DNA from 3 places in the Lysinibacillus sp. CNPSo 3705 genome. Region 2 is predicted to be linked to each of the others. Evidence: riboswitches for the same ligand, from Rfam matches in the RefSeq annotation. Region 2 holds a riboswitch; each other region holds the start of a gene.
The links. A riboswitch is a leader RNA that binds a small molecule or an ion and turns the genes downstream of it on or off. The one in region 2 is predicted to bind cobalamin.
Positions count from the first base shown of each region.

Region 1: it holds a riboswitch for cobalamin, as region 2 does, so the genes downstream of both, nikA (nickel ABC transporter substrate-binding protein) here and PVA17_RS15300 (ribonucleoside-diphosphate reductase subunit alpha) in region 2, are expected to answer to the same signal.
Region 3: it holds a riboswitch for cobalamin, as region 2 does, so the genes downstream of both, PVA17_RS15845 (ABC transporter substrate-binding protein) here and PVA17_RS15300 (ribonucleoside-diphosphate reductase subunit alpha) in region 2, are expected to answer to the same signal.

Region 1 covers NZ_JAQZSD010000053.1:16,727-19,900, forward strand. The annotation lists gene PVA17_RS18830 (VOC family protein) at 1-36, shown strand, start outside; gene PVA17_RS18835 (histidine kinase) at 128-394, shown strand; gene PVA17_RS18840 (hypothetical protein) at 499-1,545, shown strand; cobalamin riboswitch at 1,667-1,859, shown strand; gene nikA (nickel ABC transporter substrate-binding protein) at 2,003-3,174, shown strand, end outside.
Region 2 covers NZ_JAQZSD010000035.1:7,255-10,428, reverse strand. The annotation lists gene PVA17_RS15310 (ECF transporter S component) at 195-689, shown strand; gene PVA17_RS15305 (hypothetical protein) at 686-1,369, shown strand; cobalamin riboswitch at 1,480-1,666, shown strand; gene PVA17_RS15300 (ribonucleoside-diphosphate reductase subunit alpha) at 1,830-3,174, shown strand, end outside.
Region 3 covers NZ_JAQZSD010000037.1:31,501-34,674, reverse strand. The annotation lists gene PVA17_RS15850 (FecCD family ABC transporter permease) at 1-650, opposite strand, end outside; gene PVA17_RS15845 (ABC transporter substrate-binding protein) at 647-1,612, opposite strand; cobalamin riboswitch at 1,866-2,048, opposite strand; gene argS (arginine--tRNA ligase) at 2,907-3,174, opposite strand, start outside.

The sequences.
Region 1 (3,174 bases), on a different contig from region 2:
AATCATATTGAGGCTGCTTGGTCTGTTTGGGATTAAGTAATAAAAGTTGGTGCTAGCTATAGGAGCAGATTAGTGAAACAAGAATATATAAAAATAGTCAATTGTAAAAAATGCAGGAGGTAAGGTAATGGCTTTAAGAAAATATTTAAGTATTATTTCATTGTTATTATTTACTTTGTTCATTATTTTCGCCTATATTACACCAATTGAAGTGAACGGAACCTCAGAAATTGGAGACATTGTAGTTATTTCTTTAATAATAGCTTCATTTCTAACTGCATTTTTTAGCCAAAAGGGGAAGTTAAGAATTTTTGCGTTAATTGTTTCCGCGATTCCAGTGCTTTTTCTACTAGGATTGATAGTACTACCGATATTTTATTTATTAGAGCAATAAGCGGGTACGTTCTTTGTAAGAAGATGGTGAAGTTATTTATATTTAATTCACGAATATCTAAACAAAAAGACAGCGTTCATTAGGTGAAAGTATTATTGCGTTATTTGTTTCTTGGTTTTTTGCAGAAAATTGATAAATTAAGTGGTGATAAAGTGGACAATGCAAATGAAAATAAGCGAATTCTTTATGCGGTTTTCGAGAATGAAATTCAATTGCCTATCTTAGATATTACTCATCCCCTTTTCAACGCAAGTATTGATGAACAGGCGTATCATTTGAGCTGTCTTAAGTCAGCCAGGAGCATTGAATCATTAAAAAAGATGCCTGGCTTTATCCGCAACATCTTTGTGAAAATGTCGAATGTTGACAATTCTTATCTTAGTGGCATGCGTACTTTGCTGTACAAACTTGGCCCCGATTTAACTAGAGGGATAAAATTAGGTTTCCGGGATAAGTGGGCAGTGAAGCAAACTTCTTTTATGGGACTCCGGATCAGGCTGAGGGATCTTTGTCGGTGCCAGTCGGAAATTTTGCTACCCCAGCTTAAGCAATTTCCTGAACGGAACCTTTGTTTTTTTAATATCGCTGGAGGGGCCGCTACCGACAGTATCAACACCCTAATTCTCATTCAAGAATCGGACCCAGAATTACTTAAGGAACGCAAGATTGAAATCAATATTTTAGATATCGATACTTATGGCCCCAATTTTGCCAAGCGATGCATCGATGCTTTGAAGCAGCCAGGGGAACGCCTTCATGACCTGGACATTGCCCTCAATATTATTCATTATGACTGGAGTCAACCAGAGGCATTATTAAAGATGAGTTTAGAACGTTCCAACTGGATTCAACTCTGTTCATCGGAGGGTGGTCTATTTGAGTACGGTTCGGATGCAGCCATCATTGAAAATCTAAACCATTTCTATACTAACTCCCCGGCGGACGCTCGGATCACGGGTTCATTAATTTTCGACCGGGCGCATGTAAATCCGGGATACCTGGGTTTTACAGAATTTATTGGCGTGCAAATCCAATATCTTGGGCTAGAGGGATTGCAGCGGATTTTAACCAAAACCTCGTGGGTTTTGGAAAAATCCCATGAAATTGATACGATCTATACGTTGTTTTCATTAAAGAAAGCTGACATATGAAGTAAAACAGGCCAAGGTTAAGAACCTGGCCTTATTGTGTTAGCCATTACTAATAGGTTTTTATTATATTCAGAAAATAAAATTGACGCGAACATTAGAGCATGATATGTTTAATACTAATTTCATAGCAACCATTACAAGTTTGAGTGAAATAAGCTTTCATTCAATTAAAAGGAAAATGGGTGTAAATCCCATGCTGTCCCGCAGCTGTAAATGAGGAGTTTTGTTTCGATAACCACTGAGAAATTACTTGGGAAGGTGAAGCAACATTATGATTCATGAGCCAGAATGCCTGCTTGTAAAGAGATTCATTGATGATCTACGAAAGATAGGGAGATGGATAGAGGCTTACTTATAGTAAGTTGTTCTGTCCTTATTCTTTTGGAATAAGGTTTTTTTATGCCTTCTTTCAATCTAGATTCATTTAGTGAACCACAAACAAAGAAGGAGACAGAAAATGAGATTGACAAAGTATTTACTTCCTTTCACGCTTATTTTGATGTTCAGTTTACTCACTGGCTGTACAAGCAATGAAAAGGGAGAGACAGCATCGAAAAAACAGACAGACGAAAAAATGATAACGATTGGGTGGCCATTAGATGTAGGTCCATTAAATCCCCATACATATTTACCAAATCAAATGACAGCACAAGCAATGGTCTATGAATCATTGGTTGACTATAATGATGATGGAACAATTACGCCGAAACTAGCAGAAAGTTGGGACATCTCAAAGGATAAAACCTCTTATGTATTCCATTTGAGAAAAGATGTCAAGTATTCAGATGGAACAGCTTTTAATGCAGATAATGTAATACGCAACTTTGATGCCGTTTTAGCAAATCGTGAATTGCATTCGTGGATGGGTATGGTTAACCATATTAAAGAGGTTGTGAAAGTAGACGATTATACAATTCGATTGCAATTAGATGAACCGTATTATCCTGTTTTAAACGAACTTGCCTTTGTAAGACCTTTCCGTTTTTTAGGGGATAATGGATTCCCAGAAGGTGATGCGACCCAAGATGCAATGAAAGCGCCAATTGGGACAGGCCCATGGGTTTTAACAGATTACAAAAAGGATGAATACGCTCTATTCAGTCGCAACGACAACTACTGGGGAGAAAAACCTCTTGTAGAACAAATAAAAGTAAAAATCATCCCTGATTCAGAATCGATTTCATTGGCCTTTGAAAACGAAGAATTAGATTTAATATATGGTCGAGGCATTATTAGTTTAGATAACTATACGTATTTAAAAGATAGTGGAAAATATAAAACCGCTACGTCTGAACCTTTGTCTACAAAAGCGCTACTGTTCAATACACAGTCTGGCCCGTTAGCAGAATTGAAGGTTCGCCAAGCGATTCAATATGCAATCAATAAGGAACAAATGGTTGATAGTATTACACATGGTACAGAAAAGGTTGCCAATACACTATTTTGGGATGCTATTCCCTATGCCAATATTGATTTAGCGCCCATTTTATATAATCCCAAAAAAGCGCAACAATTGTTAGAGGAAGCGGGATGGAAGCTACAGAAGGGTGAAAAAATTCGCTCTAAAAACGGACAGCCATTAACATTAGATTTAATCTACATTGCTACAGATGCAATTCAAAAGCCAAT
Region 2 (3,174 bases):
AAATTTAATAGGCTGTTCATTTGGGGATGAGATTTGCAAAGACGTATGCTTTGTAAATAAGTTGATCGGAGTGGAGGCTTGGCACCCCTTGAAAGCGCTTTGCTCTGCGCGTCAGCGACCAAGCGTCCAACGGGAACGGAAATCGACCTACGTTATGGATGACGAGCCAAATATAACAGGAAAGAGGAAATGGGATGGATCGACAAAGATTGATGAAATTGACGCTCACTGCCATGGTAGCGGCAATTTGTGCAGTTGGTGCAGTCATTAAAATTCCAACATTTATTTCAACTGCTGCGCTTGACTCTGCACCTGCATTGTTGAGCGTTGTATTTTTATCTCCAGTATTAGCAGGGGTTGCGGGAGTCATTGGGCATTTTATCTCAGCCTTAACTACTGGCTTTCCATATGGGCCACTACATATTATTATCGCAGTAGAAATGTTTATTGTTGTATGGGTCTTTGGGGTAATGCATAAAAAAGGAATGCGTTTCTGGAAATGGCCTGTGGCACTTGTTTTCAATGGTGTTGTTGCACCTTTACCATTTTACTTTATCATTAGTCCTGCATTTTACTGGGCATCACTGACTAGTCTTCCATTGGCAACACTCATAAATCTAGTGATTGTTGCCATTGTGATGCCAATTCTCTCTAAAGTGTTTATGCGTAAGGAAGGTCGAGTCCATTGAGAAATGCAATACAAATAGGCGGGTTAATTGCAACATCTGATAATGCCGCAGCAATTGGTGAAAAACCACAAGATGTTGTGTCTGCTCCAGACAAAATAACGGCATACTTGACGGCGCGTGTTACTTTTATAGAGCAGCTTGCTGCAAATGCTTTACCAAGCCATATTATACTCGCTAATTTTTCAGGGGATGCTGCATGGGCTCGTTACGTTGCAGGCATTCAGCAGGTTTTTGCTGAGACGGGTCTTAATTGTCCACAAATAGATGGTAGTACTGAGTCCAATATGCCGACTCTACAATCAGGTTTGTCTATAACGATGCTAGGTGAGCAGCAAACACGCACAGCAACTAAGCATGCACAGCTTAGTTGGTACACCTATGGATTACCGCTTGTAGGCAATGAAATCCTTGCACAGCCTAAAGATATGGCGCAGCTCCAACCTATTTTTGAGGCGTGGAAAGAGGGAATAGTGCAGCAAGTATGGCCAGTTGGATCAAAAGGTCTACAAGTCGAATTTACCCGACTTTTTGGCGAGCAACAGGTCAAAAGTTCGTTAGATATTGAGAAATCGGCTGGTCCATGTGCAGTAGTTTTGCTAGGAATTCAGCCAGAAAAAGAGCAGCTAGCACAAAAAAAATTTCCTAGAAATTTTGAAAAACTACGTAAAACTGCATTGTAATTGGGCTTGCTTCGAGAAAATGTAGCACTTTATAACGTGCAAGGTGCAAAACACCTATTGCAACAATAAACACAATATGTTAGATTTGTTTAGGAGTTAAAACACTATATATAGTATTTTGGACGAGCGGTACCAATATGGTTTAAAAGGGAATTCGGAAAGAGAGTCATCTTAGGCCGAAGCTGTCCCCGCAACTGTAAGTGCTGACAAATGATAATTGGCCACTGTGAAGAACGGGAAGGTAATCATTTGGAGGAAGTACGAGCCAGGAGACCTGCCGATTTGTTCAAGACAGCAACACATTCTTCGGGGATTGAGAAGTGGAGGCGAGAGATTTGTTCACTTCTTTGTGTGCATGTCCTTCATTTCCATTTCCGATTTTACAGCGATCACGTAACCGATAAATGTTGCGTGATCGTTTTTTTTGTGTTGCTGGAGAAGGAAAGGGAGAGAATGTTACATGACAATTCAAATCGAACAACAAATTGCTAAGCTCAAGAAAAACTACACAGAGGATGAACTTGAAAGTTTTGTCAGATTATCAGATCGATGGCTACGAAAAAACGACAATGCGACATTTGAAGCATGGGCAGATGCGATGATTTTACAAACGCTTAGCCTTATTGATGAGGAAGAGCCATACTGGACATTTATCGCAGCTCAAATATATTTAGAAAAACTATATGATCAATTTGCAATGCGTCGTGGTGTCTCAGTGAAAGATGTTTATAAAGTTTTCCCAGAACATTTAGCACACTATACAGAAGCTGGATTGTATCATGAAAGTTTAACAACAAAATATAGTGAGCAGGAGCTTCAGGAACTCGCTTCGTACCTAGAATCAAGTCGAGATGAGTTGTTTACGTATATTGGTTTAAAAACATTAATGGACCGCTATGTAGTCCGTGATTACACGAAAACACCAGTGGAGCTACCGCAGGAACGCTGGATGGTTATTGCGATGACTCTGATGCAGGATGAAACAGAAAATCGTTTAGAAAAAGTCCGTGAATCTTATTGGGCAATGAGTAATTTATATATGACTGTTGCCACACCGACATTATCGAATGCGGGTAAAACACATGGACAGCTATCAAGTTGCTTTATCGATACAGTAGATGATAGTTTACAAAGCATTTATGACACGAATACAGATGTCGCAACATTATCGAAATACGGCGGTGGTATTGGTGTTTATATGGGTAAAATTCGTAGCCGAGGCTCATCTATTAAAGGTTTTAAAGGTGCATCAAGTGGCGTTTTACCATGGATTAAACAGCTTAATAATACGGCGGTATCAGTCGATCAGCTTGGACAACGACAAGGCGCTATTGCTGTCTATCTAGATGTTTGGCATAAAGATGTCTTTACGTTTTTAGATTTACGCTTAAACAATGGCGATGAACGTTTACGTGCCCATGATATTTTCACAGGGCTATGCTTACCGGATATATTTATGGAAACTGTTGAAGCACGTGGGGAGTGGCACTTATTTGACCCACATGAAGTACGAGAGGTTATGGGCTACTCACTAGAGGATTTCTACGATGAGAAAAAGGGTGACGGTTCCTTCCGTATTAAATATGAGGAATGTATCGCGAATCCATTGTTAAGTCGTGAAGTCGTACCAGCTATTGATATTATGAAGCGTATTATGCGCTCACAGCTAGAAACAGGCGTGCCGTTTATGTTCTATCGTGATGAAGTCAATCGCATGAATCCGAATAAGCATGAAGGAATGATTTACAGTTCGAACCTGTGCACAGAAATCTTCCAAAATATGTCAGCGACTGAATTCGAATCTA
Region 3 (3,174 bases), on a different contig from region 2:
TATAACAGCACATTTAACTCGCGTCTTTGTGTCCAAAGCATAATGGAGCCTATTATGACAAACGGGATAATCATCTGAACATAAGGCCAACCACGCATCGATACTGAGCCGAGCAGCCATCCGATAACTTGGCGAAGCTCTTCACCAGATAATGCAATCATTAAAGAAATCAAGGAACCTAAAAATGAACTAAATATAACTCCCGTTAAAATTAGAGTTTCCATTTTTAACGAGCGGTCTACTATTCTAGCAAAGCCCATAACAGCTACCATCGTTAATATGGCACCTATCATACTAAAGGTCGGCAATGTAAAATGACCTACAACAGGTATTGATATACTAAAAAAAATCGTCATAACTGCGCCAACTGATGCACCAGAGGAAACACCTAACGTATAAGGGTCAGCCAAAGGGTTTTTTAATAAGCCTTGAAAAGCGGCCCCTGCAATTGCAAGTGACGCCCCTACAAGCCCCGCAAGCAAAACTCGAGGTAATCGAATTTTCCATAAAATATTGGCGGCTGTTTCATCAGCCGCCTTATTCCACAATACTTCTAGCGGAATATGAACCGAGCCTATCGCCACGCCACACCAGATGCTAATAATTAGAAGCGTTATTGCTGTTACATAGGCTACAATTTTTTTACTCATTTAAACGCCTCAGGGTAGACGGCCTTCGCTAATTCCTCAAGACCATCTGCTAAACGAGGACCTTGACGACTTGTTATATTTTCATCCACTTGTACTATGGCGTTATTTTTCACGGCAGAGATTGTCTCAAAGCCTGCACGTTGTGGAATTTTCGTTAAAATATTAGGTACGTAATTATATGCCACAACAATGACATCTGGATTTTTTGCGATAATTTGTTCAGCATCAATTTTATACCAGCTATTTGAATCTGCTGCCACATTTTCGGCATGAATCATTTCTAGCATTTCATTCATAAATGTACCTTTACCCGCTGTATAAATTTCTGGCTCATCAGACGACTCTACAAAGACTTTTTTCGCCTCAACACCGTCAAGTTTTGTTTCAACTTCTTTAACTTTTGCCTTCATATTTGCAACAATTTTTTTAGCCTCTTCTAGTTTTCCTGTTGCACGACCAAGCTGTTCAATTGTTGTGTAAGTTTCATTAAAGTTTTTTGCATCCGCTACAACAAATACTTTTACACCTGCCGCCTCAAGCTGTTCAATAGCTCCTTTTGAATAACCCATACCCGACGCATGCGCAAAAACGATATCCGGCGTTAAAGCAATAATTTTTTCAATATTATAATCCATACCGCCAACCTTTTCTTTTTTAGTAACCTCTGGTGGATAGTCGTCATTATCTGTCACACCAACTATTTCATTATTTAAGCCAAGGCCAAATAAAATTTCTGTGTTACTCGGAATGAGTGAGACAATTTTTTCAGGAGGTGCCTCTAGCGTAATATCCTTGCCTGTAGCATCCTTTATCGTCATTGGGAATGTTGCTTGGTCTACTTTTGTTGTCCCTTGTTGCTCAGAAGATGACGGCTTGTCATTTGTCGCCTCTTTTGTATTACATGCAGCAAGTAAGCCAATAGCTAAAAATGCTGATAACCCTATTTTCCAAATTTTCTTCATGTGAATCCTCCTCAGTCTATTTGTGCATATAGTTGTTATTGTTTTTCTGATTTATCGATACGTTTTAGTTTTTGATACCTAACATTGTAGGGGTATATCAACATCGCGAACTTCTAACCAACATTCGCCCATGTTTTCAAATTTATCGACATTCATCTTCCAAAACAAATACCCCTCATCAAAAAATAATGAGGGGGTTAAATTTGCACAAAAATACATATACAAAATCCACCATCCTATCCTCGTAGGCTACAACGTGTTTTCCATAAAGGCAGGTCTCCTGGCTTGTGCTTCATACGCTTTTTCAAGCCTTCCCGAAATTTTCAGTGGCGCAGATTGAAAAAACTCACACATACAGTGGCGGGACCGCATCGGAATTACACCGATTTCCCTTTTCACTTTACTTAAGTAAAGAACCTTTATAATATTCAGTTGATTTTATTATACATGAAAATGAAAGAAGTCGCCTCCATTCGAGACGACTTCTAAACAATCCATTATGCCTTGGCATAATTGCGTCGGGATTGGCTTTGTGCTTAGGCCTGCGTGATGCAGGTCAGTTAGCCGTTATCGCATGGATGCGATGATTTTAGGCTAACATCCTATGTGAACTTCTTTCCAATTCCGTGACATTCGCCAATATAATGTTGGTCACTCAGTCATTGCCACAGGACGTAGCGTTCTTAGATTGAGTTCCTCTATTTCATCTGGTGTTGGACACCCGCTGAATCTGGTGGTTCTTTCCGTCACTTTGGCTGTCTCTTCCGTCGCTTCGACTATTCTTTCCGTCGCCTCGGCGGTTCCTTCCGTCGCTTCAGATTCTTTCCGTCGCTCTGGTGGTTCTTTCCGTCACTTCGGCTGTTTCTTCCATCGCTTCGACTATTCTTTCCGTCGTCCCGGCTGCTCCTTTCGTCGCTTCAGATTCTTTCTGTCGCTCTGGTGGTTCCTTCCGTCACTTGGGCTGTCTCTTCCGTCGCTTCGACTATTCTTTCCGTCGCCTCGGCGGTTCCTTCCGTCGCTTCGATTGCTCCTTCCATCGCTTCTGATTCTTTCCGTCACTTCGGCGGTTCTTTCCGTCGCTTCGACTGTTCCTTCCGTCGCCCTAGCTGCTCCCTCCGTCGCTTCATATTCTTTCTGTCACTTCGACTATTCTTTCCGTCGCTCCGGCTGCTCTTTCCGTCGCCCCGGAATCTTCCCCTCAACCCGGCCACTCTTTCCCTCGCCTCAACCGCTCTTGCTTCCTAAAACATAAAACCCCCGGCACATGATTGTGCCGGGGCTAGAAAGACGATTATTACATTTTTTCCGGTGCAGATACGCCGATTAAGCGTAATGCGTTGGCAATTGTTGTACGTACAGCAGTAATAAGGGCTAAACGAGCTTCTGTTAGCTCTTTATTTGAAGCATCTAATACTTTTTCAGCGTTATAGAAGCTGTGGAATGCAGCTGCTGTTTCTTGAATGTAGTTGGCGATACGGTGTGGTGTACGGTGCTTCGCAGCATCTGCTACCACTTTCGGGAAGTCGCCCACTTTTTTCAGTAAATCAATTTCTTTTTCTGCA